DNA from 3 places in the Trichormus variabilis 0441 genome. Region 3 is predicted to be linked to each of the others. Evidence: riboswitches for the same ligand, from Rfam matches in the RefSeq annotation. Region 3 holds a riboswitch; each other region holds the start of a gene.
What was found. Region 3 has a riboswitch for cobalamin ahead of GSQ19_RS06425 (DUF1636 domain-containing protein). Riboswitches for the same ligand answer to the same signal wherever they lie in the genome.

Region 1 (5,409 bases), 3.1 Mb from region 3:
CTGTAGCGCAATTTCACAATGGGGGTCGCATCCGCTTCGGCCCTGATGGAATGTTGTACATTGGGACTGGTGATGCGAGGAATCCACAAATTTCCCAGGATGTTAATAGCCTAGCTGGAAAAATTCTGCGTGTGACTCCGGATGGACAAGTGCCACAGGACAATCCCTTTGAGAAAAATCCTGTCTATATCACTGGAATTCGCAACACTCAGGGGTTTGATTGGCGGGATCAATCAACTCTATGGGTAACAGACCACGGCCCTAGCGGTGATTTAGGCAGAAGAGGTCACGATAAACTCAGTCTAGCCAGATCTGGCGACAACCTTGGCTGGCCTACTATCTACCGTTGTGAATCAGGAGAAGGACTTGTGACTCCCTCGATTGTTTGGCGTGAAGCTCTACCGCCTGGGGGAGCAGCTATTTATACAGGTAATACTATTCCTGAGTGGAGAGGTAGCTTGATTATTGCCACGCTTCGTTCAGAACACTTACAGCGCGTCGTCTTCGCTCCTCAGTCGCCCCAACAAGTCGAGCGTCATGAGGTGTATTTACAAGGTAAATATGGACGACTGCGAGAGGCAATTATGGGGCCAGATGGTGAATTATATGTGACAACCAGTAACTGTGATGGACGAGGGAATTGCCCGCCACAACAGGACAAGATTATCCGTATTACTAGATGAAAATTTATACAAAATAAGAAAAAAATACCATGAAAGGATTAAAAGGGAAAAATGCCCTCATTACAGGCGGAAGTTCAGGGATTGGGCAAGCGATCGCCATTCGCCTAGCTCAAAAAGGTTGCAATATCGTCATTAAGTTGTTTCCTAGTAGAAATGTTTGGCTCCAATTCAAAATTAAAAATAGCCTACGGTAAGGCTGCGCCAACAAAATTCAAAAAAGGTCATAAACGGATTTTACTATATATTTCCCACTCTGATAATGTTGAGATTTTTCTATAATCCAATCTCCAAGTAGTCCTTTAGTTGTAATTACTTGTAAAGGACAATCTTTCTAGTGACCGATGTAAATCTAGCCGATATTTTGAGAACTTAATCTATAAGTTCACCGGAGAATGAAAAGCAATGCCTAGAATAAACATTGGTTTAACAGACGAACAGCGTCAAAGTGTAATTAATCTGTTGAATCAAGATTTAGCAGATTCTTATTTACTTTTGGTGAAAACAAAAAAATACCATTGGGATGTAGTCGGGCCACAGTTCCGCAGTCTACATCAATTATGGGAAGAACACTACGAAAAACTAACAGAGAATATTGATGCGATCGCTGAACGAGTCCGGACTCTGGGTGGTTATCCTATAGGTTCAATGGAAGGATTTCTGCAAATCGCTACTCTCAAAGAACACGCCGGAGATGTTCCCAGTGCTACGGGAATGGTGGCTAATCTTGTACAGGATCATGAGCAATTGATTCGCAACCTCAGAGACCATGTAGACCGCAGTGGTGATGAGTTCCAGGATCAAGGAACTGCCGACTTCCTCACCGGACTCATGGAAGAACACGAAGAGATCGCTTGGATGTTGCGCTCATTTATTGAAGGGCAACCAATCGAGCCAAATGGTACACAACCAGCAACAGAAACTAAAACACCTGTTGGTGTGTAATGCTTTTAGTCAATAGTCAAAATCAAAATTTTTGGACTGTGGACTATTGACTATTGACCACCCTCAGAAAAGTTTTTTGGTTCAGTGCCTAAGTCCTAAGAATAAATAAAAATAAAATTAGGGAGTATACAAGTGCCAGAAGTTTATCAAGCAGAACGTACTATCTCTGCCGTATTTAAAGAGCAGAAACAAGTTGATGATGTAATTCGCCGTTTGTTAGATAGAGGTGTACCTAGAGACCATATCTCAGTCATGGGTAGAAACTTTCAATCCGAAACTCGGATTGCAGGTTTTATCACCAAAAGAGATGTGATTTTGGGTGGTTTGCGAACAGGAGCGATTTTTGGTTCCTTGTTTGGTTCCTTCCTCAGCTTGTTAACAGGTGTAGGCGTACTGTTTATTCCCTTCGTCGGGCCGATTGTGGCAGCAGGCCCCATCAGTGCTTTACTATTGGGGGCGGCTAGTGGGGCGATCGCTGGTAGTGCTGGCGCTGGCTTAGTCTCAGTTCTGACAACCTTGGGAATGCCAGAAGATAAAGCTGCAATCTACCAAACCCGCCTACAAGCCGGTGAGTTTTTGTTATTAACCGAAGTACCAAGCGATCGCACTGGTGAATTTCAGCTACTCTTGGAAAGTGCTGGTGCAGAAGAAATCAGCACAATTGATAAAACTTTGGCTCGTCCTTGTCCTGGGCCTTGCAAGAGTTCAGAAGATTTATCTCCTGAAGTGCGTTCTCATCTTTCTTCGGAAGCTCAAAGCACCTTTATTGAACGCTATAACGGTGTATTGAACGAGACTAGTGATGAGTTTACAGCTGAACAAGCAGCTTGGGAAGCTGTTCATCAAAAATTTGACGAAGATGAAAACGGCGTTTGGTCAAAAGCTAAAGTCGGAGTTTAGCAACGGTATTTTGGTTTTTTGTTAATAGTTTCAGAGCTAAAAACTGAGATAACCGATTTATTAAGTAAGTCGGTTATTTTTTGCTAATTAACAAAGATAATAGAGTTATACCGTTTCTTAATGTAGCTTGCCTGGCGTAGCCATAGATGCACTTTATTCTGTACTGTAGAGACGTTGTATGCAACGTCTCTACATCATTTATTTGACGCAACTTCATAGAGAATTGGTATTAATGAAAAATATGAAGCAGTCAATATGATAAGTGGCAACTCATGGTAAATTACTAAAGCTTGGTGTTGGGAAACTCCGGTGCGATTCCGGGGCTGTGCCGCAGCTGTAATGAAAAGTCACAAGCGAAATTCTTGTAACTTTCCGAGTCAGAATGCCAATTCCAAGAGTTAGCTGTCTAATCTCTGCGTCGCACAGAGAAGGAGTGATTGTCTTGTTGTCTGGTTCAACACCTTGTCCTGGCTTGTTTTATGCCACACCTGCCCAAGATGGGATTTTGTCTCGCATCAGAATACCAGGTGGAATTATTAATAGTAAACAATGTCAGGCGATCGCAGATATTGCTGACGAATACGGTGGCGGCTATGTGGATGTGACAAATCGTGCTAACATCCAAATCCGGGAAATTCGCGCCGACATCGATTCTCCAGTCCTCAAGCGCCTGCAAGAACTTGGTTTGGGTTCTCGCAATACAGGTGTAGACCAAATCCGTAATATTATGACCAGTCCCACGGCTGGTATTGATCCTCAAGAATTAATTGATACCCGTTCCTTCGTTAGAAGTTGGGATAGTTACATTACTGAAAATTCTGCCTTGTCAAGACTATCGGCAAAGTTTAGCGTGTGTTTTGATGGTGGTGGATTAGTTTCGGTAAGCGATCGCCTCAACGATATCACCTTTGCTGCCACTTTAGTAGAGAACAGAGTTTACTTCCGTCTGTGCTTAAGTATCGGTGCAAAAGGAAAACCACCCATTGACACCGGAATTTTGTTGTCACCAGAGGAATGTTTACCAGTCCTCATGGCTTTGACAGAGGTTTACTTAGCTCATACTGATGCTCATAATAAACGCAAGCCCCGACTGCGAGAAGTAGTGAATAGTTTGGGGTTAGATAATTATCTTCAAGAAGTTGAGAAACTTTTAACTATTTCCTTTGGGGGGAAGAACCTAACCCCCCTACCCCCTTCCCTCGTAGGGAAGGGGGAGAAGACAAAGCATTTCTCCCCTCTCCTTGTAGGAGAGGGGTTGGGGGAGAGGTCACATACTAAATACCACCACATCGGTATTCATCCCCAACACCAACAAAACTTATACTACATTGGTCTTGTTTTACCCCTTGGTCGCTTGGAAACTTGGCAATTAAAGAGTCTAGCTGATTTATCTGCTAAATATGGGAACGGGACTCTCAGGTTGACACCTTGGCAGAACTTGTTGTTAACAGATATTCCCCAACAATGGCTGACTGAGGTTCAAAGTCACATTTTGGGGTTAGGATTAGACTTCTCAGCCGCAAATATTAAGAGTGGCTTAGTAGCTTGTTCTGGTATTCAAGGTTGTGCGGCTGCTGCTACAGATACTAAAAGTCATGCCCTCGCGCTAGCAGATTACCTGGAATCCCACATCACCCTAGAACACCCAGTGACTATCCACTTTAGCGGTTGTGATAAATCCTGCGCCCACCACGGCGATAGTGATATTACTCTACTTGGTGTTAATAATGAAACCGGAGAAGGATATCAAGTGTATGTGGGTGACCGTGATAGTCGTGAAAAGTTCGGTCGGGAAGTCCATCCCTATATAGCTGTTGCTGAATTGCCGACAACAATAGAGCAAATATTGGGAATGTATAAAAACGAATATGCAAAACCAGACGAATCCTTCGGACAATGCACTAATCACCATGAAACACCCCAACTAAAGCAGTTATTTCCTCAAGCAAATCCCATGTCTGACTACATCCACGATGCCAATGAAATTTACCGCAATTCCTTTGCTATCATCCGATCGGAAGCAAATCTAGATATACTCCCGCCAGATATAGCAAAAGTTGCAGTACGCCTGATTCATGCCTGTGGAATGACTGATATTGTCACAGACTTGGGATATTCAGCCACCGCAGCACAGTCTGGCAGGGCAGCACTAGCAGTCGGCGCACCGATTTTGTGTGATTGTCGTATGGTAGCCGACGGGGTGACAAGGCGGCGCTTACCTGCTGACAACCAGGTTATTTGTACCTTGAATGAACCAGAAGTACCAGAACTAGCAAAAAAATTGGGTAATACACGTTCGGCGGCGGCTTTAGAATTGTGGATACCCCATCTAGAAGGGGCAGTTGTCGCCATTGGGAACGCACCTACAGCCCTATTTCGCCTATTGGAAATGCTAGATGCAGGATGCCCCAAACCTGCCTTAATCTTGGGTTTCCCAGTCGGGTTTGTGGGCGCGGCTGAATCAAAAGCCGCATTGGCAGCAGATAGCCGTAATATCCCATATATGACTTTACACGGTCGGCGGGGTGGGAGTGCGATCGCCGCCGCCGCAGTTAACGCCCTGGCAACGGAGGAAGAATAACCATGACAGCTAAAGGTCGTCTCTACGGGGTGGGTGTAGGGCCAGGAGACCCCGAACTATTGACCATCAAAGCATTGCGGTTATTACGTGCTGCTCCTGTCATTGCCTATCAATCAGCCACAGATAAAGAGAGTATAGCGCGAGCGATCGTTTCTCAATATCTCACAGGAGAACAAATCGAAGTAGCCTATCATCTCCCCCGCGCCTTAGAACCAGAAAAAGCCCAGGACATTTACGACCAAGAAGTTGCACCCATAGCCGAACACCTAGCAGCCGGAAGAGATGTAGTCGTACTTTGTGAAG
Region 2 (5,409 bases), on a different replicon from region 3:
AGAGTTATGAGAACTGATTTTGATTTCCCTAAACAAGATTTAATTGGCCCCGTTGTTTTTCGACCTGATTTCACCAACTTTGAGAAAATCAATTCCAACCAAGCTTGGTCATTATTTTTCACCGCAGGTCAAGATGACAAAGCACTTGGACAAGAAATTGAATTAGGCAAGTTTTTCACTAACCTTTTAATTGCTGTAGGAGTCACAGGAATCCTTTGGGGAACTTTCTTCAGTAATTTGGGATAAGCAATTGTGTAAGCGTGTTCAATTGAATAAATTCACTTGAAGTCTTGGCTATAGCAACCAAGACTTCTTTTAGTATTTGGGTATGTCTGGCGATTAGCCTTCATTCTTATACTAAATTGGGAAAGGAAGTATTAATTGAATAACTGAGGTCGAATTTGGCAAATCCAATCAAACCCAACCTTGCCATGAACAATTTGAGGGTGAGACATTAACCATTGACAACGAGAAATTAACACAGTTTCTAGTTCATCGAGAGTAGAAAACATCTGATTAGCAACAGCTTCACGTAGAAGCGACCAAACACACTCAGTCGGTTGGAGTTGAGGTGTATAAGCAGGCAGAGGAAACAGAATGATACCAGCTGGCAACATTAATTGTTTACTGGTATGCCAACCAGCTTGATCAACAAGCAAAACAATGATTTTGTGATGATGAGGATTGACTTCAGCGGCAAAAGCATCTAAAGCCATTTGCATGACAGCAATGTTGACTCTGGGTAAAATCAAGAAAAAACTCTCGCCAGTAGCTGGATGGACAAATCCATAAGTATAAAGCCATTGGTAACGAGTGCGATGCACAGCATTGGGACGATGACCTACTGGTGTCCAAACTCGACGGACGATGGGTTTGAGGCCTAATCGAGCTTCATCTTCTGCCCAAACTTCAACTGATTTGTGCGGATGGAGGAAACGTAACAATCGCACAAACTCCGTTAACTCAGTTTTAAACATCTGTCTTTGAACAAAAGTTGCCGCCTCAGTATGCAGAGGTCGTGGTTGTTGCAGACTAAATCCTAGCCTTTTGAGGTAATCCCAAGCTGTAGTGACATGGAGTGTAATTCCAAACTGTACTCGGATCAATTCCCCTACTTTTGGCGCACTCCATAACCCCCCATCTTCTGGTGGTGAAGCTAACCTTTGGCGCAACCACTGTTGTTGCTCGTTTGTGAGTGCAAGTTTTTTTCCTCCTGGTTTCAGTTTCTGTTGATTGATGATTCCGTTTGCTCCTAGCTTGTTGTATCGCCGCACGATTTTTCTCACCCAGTCCCCTGAGAATCCCACAATCTCTGCTACCTTTTGCGCTGACAACTGTGGTTGTTGATTGAGCAATTTAATCACTAACCATCGGGTTTTCTCTTGTGCATCTTCACATCGGCGATAACTTTGTTCTATTTCTTCTGTTGATAGATGCTCTGTTAGTTTTATCCTGGGACGTACCATTTTTCTAGCCTTTTTCCCTCTGCTTCAAATGATACTACCTTTCCCTATTCAGTATTAGTTATGCGATCGCCCTAGCTTTTGCTGATTTTGGTACAGTGGGGATTACTTTACGTTTTAAGTAGCGGCTGAATTTCAGCATCATTGCTGTGGTACTATTTTCTCAATAGCAACTCGGTTCTGGTGGGGGTCAGCCATCAGAGGTAACGGGGAAAGTCCGGTGTGAATCCGGCGCTGTCCCGCAGCTGTAATGGGGCTTATGCCTCAAAGTCAGAATGCCCGCCGAAAGTACAACACATTCTTATCTGCGAGGTACAGATGAATAACGCAATCAATACTCTGCCCATTAAAGAGGATAACTGTCTCATAGCGTCATATATACGCCACACACTACTTTCTATGAGACTGTAGATATTTCCATACAGATATCAATACTTACACGGAAAGTTATAGATACAAACTGGAAAACACAGTTGTATTTTATCTTTCGCTTTGCATATTTACTTTACCCAAGCTAGAGGTAACTTTACGCCTACCTGCACCAAACGCTTAACAGCGAATGCGTCTAAGCTTCCTCGTTGCGTTAGCTTCTCTTTTATAGACGCTACCACGAACCCACAGTGTAGGAGTACAGCAACGCCTAGCGGTAAATGCGTAAGGCTAATTCATGCTATCAATCAGCAACGCCTGAAAATCAATGAGCAAAAAACAACATACTTTATTTGTCTGCACGACCTGTGCCAGTGTGTGGCAAGATGGCAAGCGAGTTGGTGAAAGTGGTGGACAGCAGCTATTGCAACAACTCCAAGCACTTGCACAAAATTGGGAATTGCAACATAAATTCTCCATTCAAGGAGTTGAATGTATGAGTGCTTGCAACCATGCTTGTACTATCGCCTTTACAGGAGAAGGGAAATTAACCTATCTTTTCGGCAATTTAGCAGTTGATGATAGTCCATCTGCAATACTGCAATGTGCAACTCAATACTACGTCAACCCTGATGGTTTACTACCTTGGTCAGAACGTCCAGAACGTTTAAAAACAGGAATTTTAGCAAAAATCCCACCCCTAAATAAGTGGGCAAAATTAACCGTGGATTGCTGTTAATTAATTACCAGTAGTACATCAAGTTCGTAGTAAAGCCTTTAGTCCTTACTACGAACCTTTGAAACAAGCTTGTAAGTTACACCATTTACATAATAATAATAATCATTATCAAAATATTGCAGGTTTCCTACTGGCTGAAAGTTTTTTACCAAAAAAGCTCAAATCTTTGCTGACAATCAATTTTTAGTTATACAGGTGGCTTAAATTACCAATGCGTACTCAGTTTATTGCCAGATGGGGAACTCAACTTATCGTTTCTAGTTTGACTATCACCGCAGGGATGCTGTGGAAAAGTTCCAGCATTATAGCCACAGAAGTTCTACAAATTTCCGAGTTTCCACAAGAGGAAGGTTCCGCCAAAGACTTACAACCAGTTGCAGAAGTAACATCTCAAAATACAACAGAAACCGAACCCGACATTGAACTGACAGTTATTGACAAACTGTTAAATGAACCTGTATTTTCCCCTTTTCGCCGCGAGGGAACAGTCAAAGATTCCACCCGTCCGGTGTATGTCATTACCGGCGAAGAAATGGAAGCGCAAGGTGCAAGAACCGTCAGAGAAGCACTGCGATTTCTTCCTGGTATTTTAGGTGACGGTACAGTTGGGACAGAAGTAAATGCTTTAAGTGGTCAATTTATTCGCGGTTCTAACACCGGACAAGTCTTAATCTTATTAGATGGTAGACCAATTAATAATTTAGGTGGTGGTGGTTTCGACCTGTCAGAATTTACCACTAATAATATTGAAAGAGTTGAAGTCTTACCAGGAGGTGGTTCAACTCTTTATGGTTCAGATGCAATAGGTGGGGTAATTAATATTGTTACCCGTCGTCCTACAGAGCAAATTACCACAGAAACTAAAGTTAATTTTGGTTCCTATGGATTGAACCAACAAAGTATTCAAAATAGTGGAAAATCAGGTGATATTTCTTGGGTAGTTGGATATAACCGGACTCAAGCACAAAATAATTATCGCTTTCGTATTCCTGAAGCTAACTTTGAGGGAACGAGAAGAAATAATGACGCACTCTTTAATAACTTTAACGTCAAACTAGAGGCAAATTTAGGTAAACGCAACACCTTAACCCTCTCCACTCTATATTTAGGTAAAGAACAGGGAGTACCTGGAGGTGTACCCATTCCTTTCCCCCAATTTGGACAGGGATTTTTTAACTCTCTCACCGAGAATAACCGCAAATACACAGACCAAGTTCTTACTGATTTAACCTGGAATTCTCAATTAGGAAGCGGAGATGATTCACTCTTAACAGCGAGAGTTTACGCTGATTTTCTCAACACTCGTTTTGATAATCGTAGTGGTGCAATCACATCTCAAAATCGCTTTGATACCAAACAGGATTCCTATGGTATTCAAGTTACCCATAATTGGAATGTTGCGAAGAATCAGACCTTAGTTTATGGCTTTGACTATCGTAATACTAATGTACGTAACACCACATTTAATTATGGGACAAACATCACCAGAGAAAATTATGATGATGCTATAGGACAAGGTGCAATTTTCGGTAAGTATGAAGTTAACTTTTCTCCTAGTTTTAGTATGAATTTAGGAGTGCGGCAAGATTTTAGTAGTTTGGTCAATGGTTCGTTTACTTCACCATCTGTAGGAGCAAAATTCGCACTTTCAGATGCAACTACAATCAGAGCCAACTATATCAGAAATTTCCGTGCGCCGACGATCGCCAATTTATTTAATACTAATCCTACTAATATTGGTAATCCTGACCTCAAGCCAGAACAAGGAGATAGTTTTGATGTGGGGATTGACCAAAAGTTAGGGAATATTGGTTTGTTGAGATTGACATTTTTTAGTAACAGGGTTTCAGATACAATTGCCTTCAAAAGCTTAATTCCGCCTGTAAATGGTAATACAGGTACTTGGGAAAACATCGGGTTAGTACAAACTACGGGAATTGAAGCTTCGTTAAATTTACAACTAGCAAGGAATGTTTATGCTTTTGTTAATTATACAGCGAATAATCCGCGTATTTTAGAAAGTGCTAATCCGGCGGAGATTGATAAGGAATTAAGGTTTGCGGGTGCGGATAAATTAAATTTGGGTGTCTCCTATGAAAATCCTCAAGGTTGGTATTTTGGTGTGTTGATGAATTCTTTAAATGGGTATCCCACTAATAATATTAATACGGAGTTTCTTTCGGGGTATACGACTTTTGATTTGAAGATGCGTATGCCTATTAGTGATAGTTTAACTTTAACTGGGAGTTTGGATAATTTGTTCGATCAGCGTTATCAGTTGTTTCCTGGTTATCCTGATGGGGGGAGGGTTTTTCAGGTTGGGTTGAGTTCTCGGTTCTAAAGAGTTTTTTTCACGGAGAGGCGCAGAGGAGAGTTAGAAATGAGTGAGTTTAATTGTTGGGTGACACCAGTTAATGAGGTGTTTAAAGAAGATTTAGCTACGGGGGGTTTTATTGAGTATGAATATTTTGATTGTGGGAGTGATGTTTTAGCATCGTTAGTTTATACTTTGTTTGAACAAAATTGGCAGCAGGTTGGGATTGCTCATATTGTTCAAGGTAGTGTTTTAGAATTAGAATTTAATGCACCACCAAAGCTTTGTATTCTCTATGATGGATATTTGACGGTGGCTACTGAGGGGTGGCATTTACATTTATGTATTGATACTAATTTTGGTGGCCCTTTGTGTAAAACTCCTGTGGAAGTGAGGAAGCAACGTTTAGTTTCTCGTGCGGCTTTTTATCGGCGGTTTAATTTAGAAGGAAATCCCAGAAGTTGGGGGATTCAGTTTTGGAATGGTGCGAATGAACAATTGATGACGATTTTATTACCTAATCC
Region 3 (5,409 bases):
TCCAAGGTTCTAACTCAGACGCATATAAAGCATCTCCTTCTGGTCGCACTTGCAAAATTACGGCGTTGAAATTCAACTCTTGGAGACGGGTAAGAATTGCCACTAATTCAGCCTGCTGTTGAGCTACAGAAAGTCCAGCTTTGGAAGGCCAGTCACTATTCCATACTGTGGTTATCCAAGCCCCCCGGAACTCTCTGTTATGGCTTACCCGTACGGTGGGTAATGTGGGTTTTGGGGGTATCACCAAGTAAACAGAGGCGATCTTTTCTGCCTGACCAAGATAAACTAAAGCTTGATAAATAATTGCGGCCACATCACCACGAGTAGCCGCAGTAGTGAAGTTAAGTGATTTGATATTGGGAAAACTGGAGACTAAACCTGCACTAGTGGCGATCGCAATTTGATTTCTGCCATAAGCTGGTATATTACCCGCATCTTGATAAATTTCCGGTAATTTTTCTAGTAAATCCGGTTTAATCTTCGTGGCTATTTCCAATCCATTGACTAGAGATACTAAGATATCCCCCCTAGAGATTTGATTACCAGGGCGAAAGGTTTTATCGGGGAAACCACTCAAGAATCCGGTTTCGTAAGCTTTTTTGATGGCATTTGCTGCCCAATTACTTGTCGGTACGTCAGTAAAATTAATGTACGGACGTTTTACAGATATATTAAATACGGCTGCAACTATAGCGGCGAACTCAGCACGGGTAACTGAATTATTAGGGCGAAAAGTTCCATCAGGATAGCCATTTAAAATCCGTCTTGCTGCCAAAGCTTCGATGAACGGACGCGCCCAATGGTTAGGAATATCGGAGAAACGTGTAGTAGTAGATACCATTGTTATTTGCTGCTAGTTTGCTTGATTGTAGATATCCTTGGCAAATCTAGCAATATGAGAGCGTTACAGGAAGCGATCGCTATAATCTCACCAAAATTCTCTTAATATTGAGTTGAAGTTGCATAAAAAAGCAGTCCCGATGAAGCAAGTTGCACAGTCAAACGTGAAAGATATGTTTTCACTACACCCTTACACCCCTACACCCCTTTCAAGGCAGAGGGCAGGGGTGGGGAAGCCTTACACCCCTACACCCTGAGCTAAAAACATAGTCAAACTTTAAATAGCTGCTTCTTCACGTTGACAGTCAAAAACAATCATAAAGGAAGCATTCGGTATTACTTGGCGTAGATGCTGTATGTAACCATCTGCATCAGAACGACTGCGAAAGCGAGCCACAATCTCACGTTGTGTATCAGGAAGTAACCGCGCAATAGCCCAAGAATTTAGACGTTGTTTATAGGCGATTGGCTGAGTTTCAGAGTTTGTTGTTGTGTATTCAGTGTTTTGTGGCATGATTGTCTTAACCGTATAAAGTTTCAGTAAGGTGTTAGTAAATATCTGAGCAGAGATTTACTAACTCTTTTTTTATGATCTGCCACCTTGTTATTCGATTATTTAAAAATTGTCAACACTGAGTGCTATATTTTAGACCTAACTCTAAGTTATGAATTGTAGTCGCCTTCTATTTGTAAATCAGCAATAGACTGACTTGACTACAGATTCTTCACTCCAGTCTTTTAGCAGCGATCGCTAAGGATAGAAAGAAAACTTAGGCTTAAAATTAAATTTAGTAAATTGCCACTACTGTAGTTATTGGTATAATTTCTTCAGATAAACTTAGTACTAGTATTTATTGAAAATATTTTGTATTAAAAATTACGAAAAATTCTAAATATTTAGTATATGTTCTACCTTTATGTAATAAAGTATATAAGTATAGAATAATCATTCAATCTCGCTGAGATTGTTTGAGTTAATTTCTTAACATTCACATAAACTTGCAAAATAAATGGTCAAACAGTTGAATTTAGTATTCATAAAAGCGGCAGGAAACTCCATCCCCTTGTGGGTGAGGAATTTTAATAGTTTTTATCTTGACCAAGATTGAGATGTTAGTTAAAATTCCTGCATTAAATTATACTTTTGGACTAAAAAATGCCATTAGTCACGTCAATAATTCAGAAGATAGCACCTCAAATAGGTGCGGTTGTTGTGGTAGATCCAGAATATGAATTAGTGGGGCATATTACATTTAAAAATGGAAAAAAATCATTTTTTAGTACCACGAAATTAAATATTAACGGTTTTGGTTCCGCAGAAATAGCCAAAGATAAGGGTTATTCAAAATTTTTCCTCAAACATTTTGGCTATCATGTGACTGAAGGGCAAACATTTTTTAATCAGAAATTATGTAAAAAAATAGGTAACGAACGAGATATTGATGCTGGATTTGAATATGCTAAACTTATTGGATTTCCAGTAATTATTAAACCCATTAATTTAAGCCAAGGAAAATTAGTTACAAAAATTCATAACAAAACGGAGTATTATCAAGTAGCCAAAAAAATATTGCGAGCTAATGCAGGATTGATTATTGAGAGATTTTATCTAGGTAAAGATTACAGAATTGTGGTGATAGATGACGAAATAATAGCGGCATATCAAAGGCTACCACTATCAGTAATTGGAGATGGAAAATCAAATGTTACAGAATTAATACAACGTAAGCAAGATGGTTTCATCCAAAATTTGGGAAAAAAAATTATTGATGTTGATGACTTTCGGATTAAACGCAAGTTGCAGAAGCAAAGTCTCAATTTAAACAGTGTGATTCCCAATGGTAAGGTTGTATATCTTTTAGATAATGCTAATTTATCTAGTGGCGGTGAAGCAGTGGATGTTACGGAAAATATTCATCCCGACTTTCAGAAATTGGCTTTAAACGTCACAAAAGATATGGGATTGCGATTAATGGGTTTGGATATAATTACTCAAGATATTACCAGACCTATGGTGGATTATGTGATTATTGAAGTTAATGGTTCTCCTGGCTTAACACATTATGCTTCCATTGGAGATATTCAAACTAAGAGAGTGGAAGATTTATATCTCAAAGTTTTGAAAGCATTGGAAACGGAGTACAACAGCGAAAATTAAGTAGCCGTGATGAACGGCATATGCCAAAACTGAATCATTACAACTTTTCTAGCAGCCAAGCTACCGCCGCATCAGCGTCTGTTACTTGTTCACAGGCTGGTACGACTGGACGATTGACCATGACAACCTGTACGCCTAGTTCTCTTGCTGCAATAATCTTGGCGTAAGTGGCATCACCCCCACTATTTTTACTAACTAAAGTATCAATATTATGTTGAATGAGAATGTCTCTTTCTTGGGGTAGGGTAAAGGGGCCGCGATCGCACAATATCACCCCAGGCGGAACTAAAGCATCAGCAGCCGGAGGATCGATCATCCGCATGAGAAACCAAATATCATGTAGATGAGCGAAAGCGGAGAGTTCTTGTCTCCCAACAGTTAAAAATACTCTTTTGGCTTGATTTTTTAAAATAGCGGCGGCGGCGCTTGTAGTATCAACTTCTATCCAGCGATCGCCTGCTACTTTCACCCAGGGAGGACGGATTAACATCAAACGTGGTATCTCCACCTCATCAGCCGCCAGCGCCGCATTCTCAGAAATTTGTGCAGCAAAAGGGTGGGTAGCGTCAATTAATACATCAACCTGCATCTGACGCAGATAGTCAGCCAATCCAGCCGCACCACCAAAACCCCCAACACGGACATTACCAGATGGGAGAGAAGGTTCACGGGTGCGACCGGCTAAAGATGCGATCGCCTCAATACCTGGAATAGTTGCAACTTTAGCACTTAGTTCGGCTGCATCTCCAGTTCCACCCAGAATTAAAAGGCGCATCTTCAGGTGGGAATCCTGGCGAGAATGCCTTTTTTCAAAGGTTCGGGACGTTCTGACCAAGGCAGTAAACCATCTGCTTTATCGTAGTATTTACTAGCACATTCCAATACCGCAGAGGCATGATCATCTACAGCTAGATCACCAAATAAATAAGTTAATTTGCCTTTACCTGTAAAAGCTACAACACAAGAACGGTTGCAAGCACTCATACATTCCACTTCTCGGATCGGGAATTTATCCCGTAACTCCCACTCTTGTGCTAGCTGTTGGAGTTGATTTAAAAGTTTTTGACCGCCGCTTTCACCTACGCGTTTACCATCTTGCCAGACACTAGCGCAGGTTTTGCAGACAAAGAGTGTGTGTTCTGCCACACTCAAGGAATTATCAGTAGTCATCCGTACCTCGCAGATGTTGAGAATCGTCAATTTCGGCGGGCGTTCTGGCTGGGAAAGTTACAAGAGTTTTCTTTCCTTCACAGTTGCGGGACAGCGCCGGACTTACACCGTTCACCTACGAAAGAGTGCAGGTATACTTTCCCCGTTACCTCTGGTGACTGCTCCCCACCAGAACCGAATATTTACTTAATCGTAACATCTAGGACTTACCCATGAAAACGAAAAACTCAGGGTGTAGGAGTATGAATCAATTCAAAATAAATCAGGACTTACGCAACTGGCACAATAGTAGGGTGCGTCAGATGTAGAAAATCCTCTAATGTGTACGAAATTATTAGAGCTGACGCACCCTACAGTTAATTTAGCCCTATGTTGGAAACCCTTAGCTTCATTTAGTTAGTAATATTCGGTTGTAAAAATCGCTTAATCTCGCCAGAAGCAATATAAGACTTGCCATCAGGTGCTGTCTTCACTTCCTCAACCACATAAAGCATTCCTTCCTCACGAATGGAACGGGGAAAACGCATATTCCAATCCGGTTCATATCCGTCGGAGACTACCCTAGCGCGTAACTTGCTACCATCTTTGACGCATTGAATGAGAACACCATGATCTATGGTGTCAGTGGTGGGAAGATCGGCCGCAGTAGCTGGAGCTTTGGAGGCTTTACTTGTGTTAGTTGATCTCGATTGTCTAGGAGCAACAAAAATGTCTGTTTCACCAGGTTTGGCAAAACGACTGACTTTGCCGACTACACGGTAGAAAGAGCCATTACTTGACAATTCTAGCCCTTCAACAATGTACCGCGCTCCTTCAGCACGAATGGAACGGGGAAATTGAACATTTTTAGTTTGGTCGTAACCATCAGATATAACTTTAATCCGTAGTTTACCGCCTTCACGGACGCAAGCAAGTTCCACCCCAGTACCGATTTCATTGACAACCGGCATTGCGTGTACTTCATCGCCAGCAGTGACACCGCGCCCCACCAGATCACCGCGATTGCGCGTCATTGTTTGATAACTTTGATCACGTAGTTCTTTCCGCCCGGCGTTACCTAGAGCTTGTTGTGCAATTCGACCTGCGAAATACTCCAGCTGATCAATCTCTTCTGCAATTTCAAAATTCTCATTTAAGCCTTGGTCTCGGAGATACTGCACCAAATCACGGAGGGTTTTTTCAGCTGCTTGATGCTGACCATGTTCTGCTAATTCGAGGGCTGTTTCTTTAGCTTTGGCGAT

Region 1: another riboswitch for cobalamin. It lies ahead of cobG (precorrin-3B synthase); the one in region 3 lies ahead of GSQ19_RS06425 (DUF1636 domain-containing protein).
Region 2: another riboswitch for cobalamin. It lies ahead of GSQ19_RS27235 (DUF1636 family protein); the one in region 3 lies ahead of GSQ19_RS06425 (DUF1636 domain-containing protein).

What each region holds. Positions count from the first base shown of each region.
Region 1 covers NZ_CP047242.1:4,872,964-4,878,372, reverse strand. Annotated here, with positions in the region: gene GSQ19_RS20085 (PQQ-dependent sugar dehydrogenase) at 1-683, shown strand, start outside; partial or broken gene GSQ19_RS20080 (SDR family NAD(P)-dependent oxidoreductase) at 713-817, shown strand; gene GSQ19_RS20075 (Dps family protein) at 1,086-1,625, shown strand; gene GSQ19_RS20070 (ChaB family protein) at 1,758-2,525, shown strand; cobalamin riboswitch at 2,782-2,935, shown strand; partial or broken gene cobG (precorrin-3B synthase) at 2,908-4,332, shown strand; gene GSQ19_RS30410 (precorrin-8X methylmutase) at 4,480-5,106, shown strand; gene GSQ19_RS20060 (precorrin-2 C(20)-methyltransferase) at 5,109-5,409, shown strand, end outside.
Region 2 covers NZ_CP047243.1:179,477-184,885, forward strand. Annotated here, with positions in the region: gene GSQ19_RS27225 (hypothetical protein) at 7-246, shown strand; gene GSQ19_RS27230 (IS630-like element ISAva6 family transposase) at 378-1,466, opposite strand; cobalamin riboswitch at 1,622-1,764, shown strand; gene GSQ19_RS27235 (DUF1636 family protein) at 2,161-2,571, shown strand; gene GSQ19_RS27240 (TonB-dependent receptor plug domain-containing protein) at 2,783-4,912, shown strand; gene GSQ19_RS27245 ((2Fe-2S) ferredoxin domain-containing protein) at 4,952-5,409, shown strand, end outside.
Region 3 covers NZ_CP047242.1:1,619,084-1,624,492, reverse strand. Annotated here, with positions in the region: gene GSQ19_RS06445 (glycoside hydrolase family 10-like protein) at 1-841, opposite strand, end outside; gene GSQ19_RS06440 (hypothetical protein) at 1,118-1,354, opposite strand; gene GSQ19_RS06435 (cyanophycin synthetase) at 1,997-2,998, shown strand; gene GSQ19_RS06430 (cobalt-precorrin-6A reductase) at 3,036-3,773, opposite strand; gene GSQ19_RS06425 (DUF1636 domain-containing protein) at 3,776-4,168, opposite strand; cobalamin riboswitch at 4,187-4,362, opposite strand; gene GSQ19_RS06420 (vWA domain-containing protein) at 4,561-5,409, opposite strand, start outside.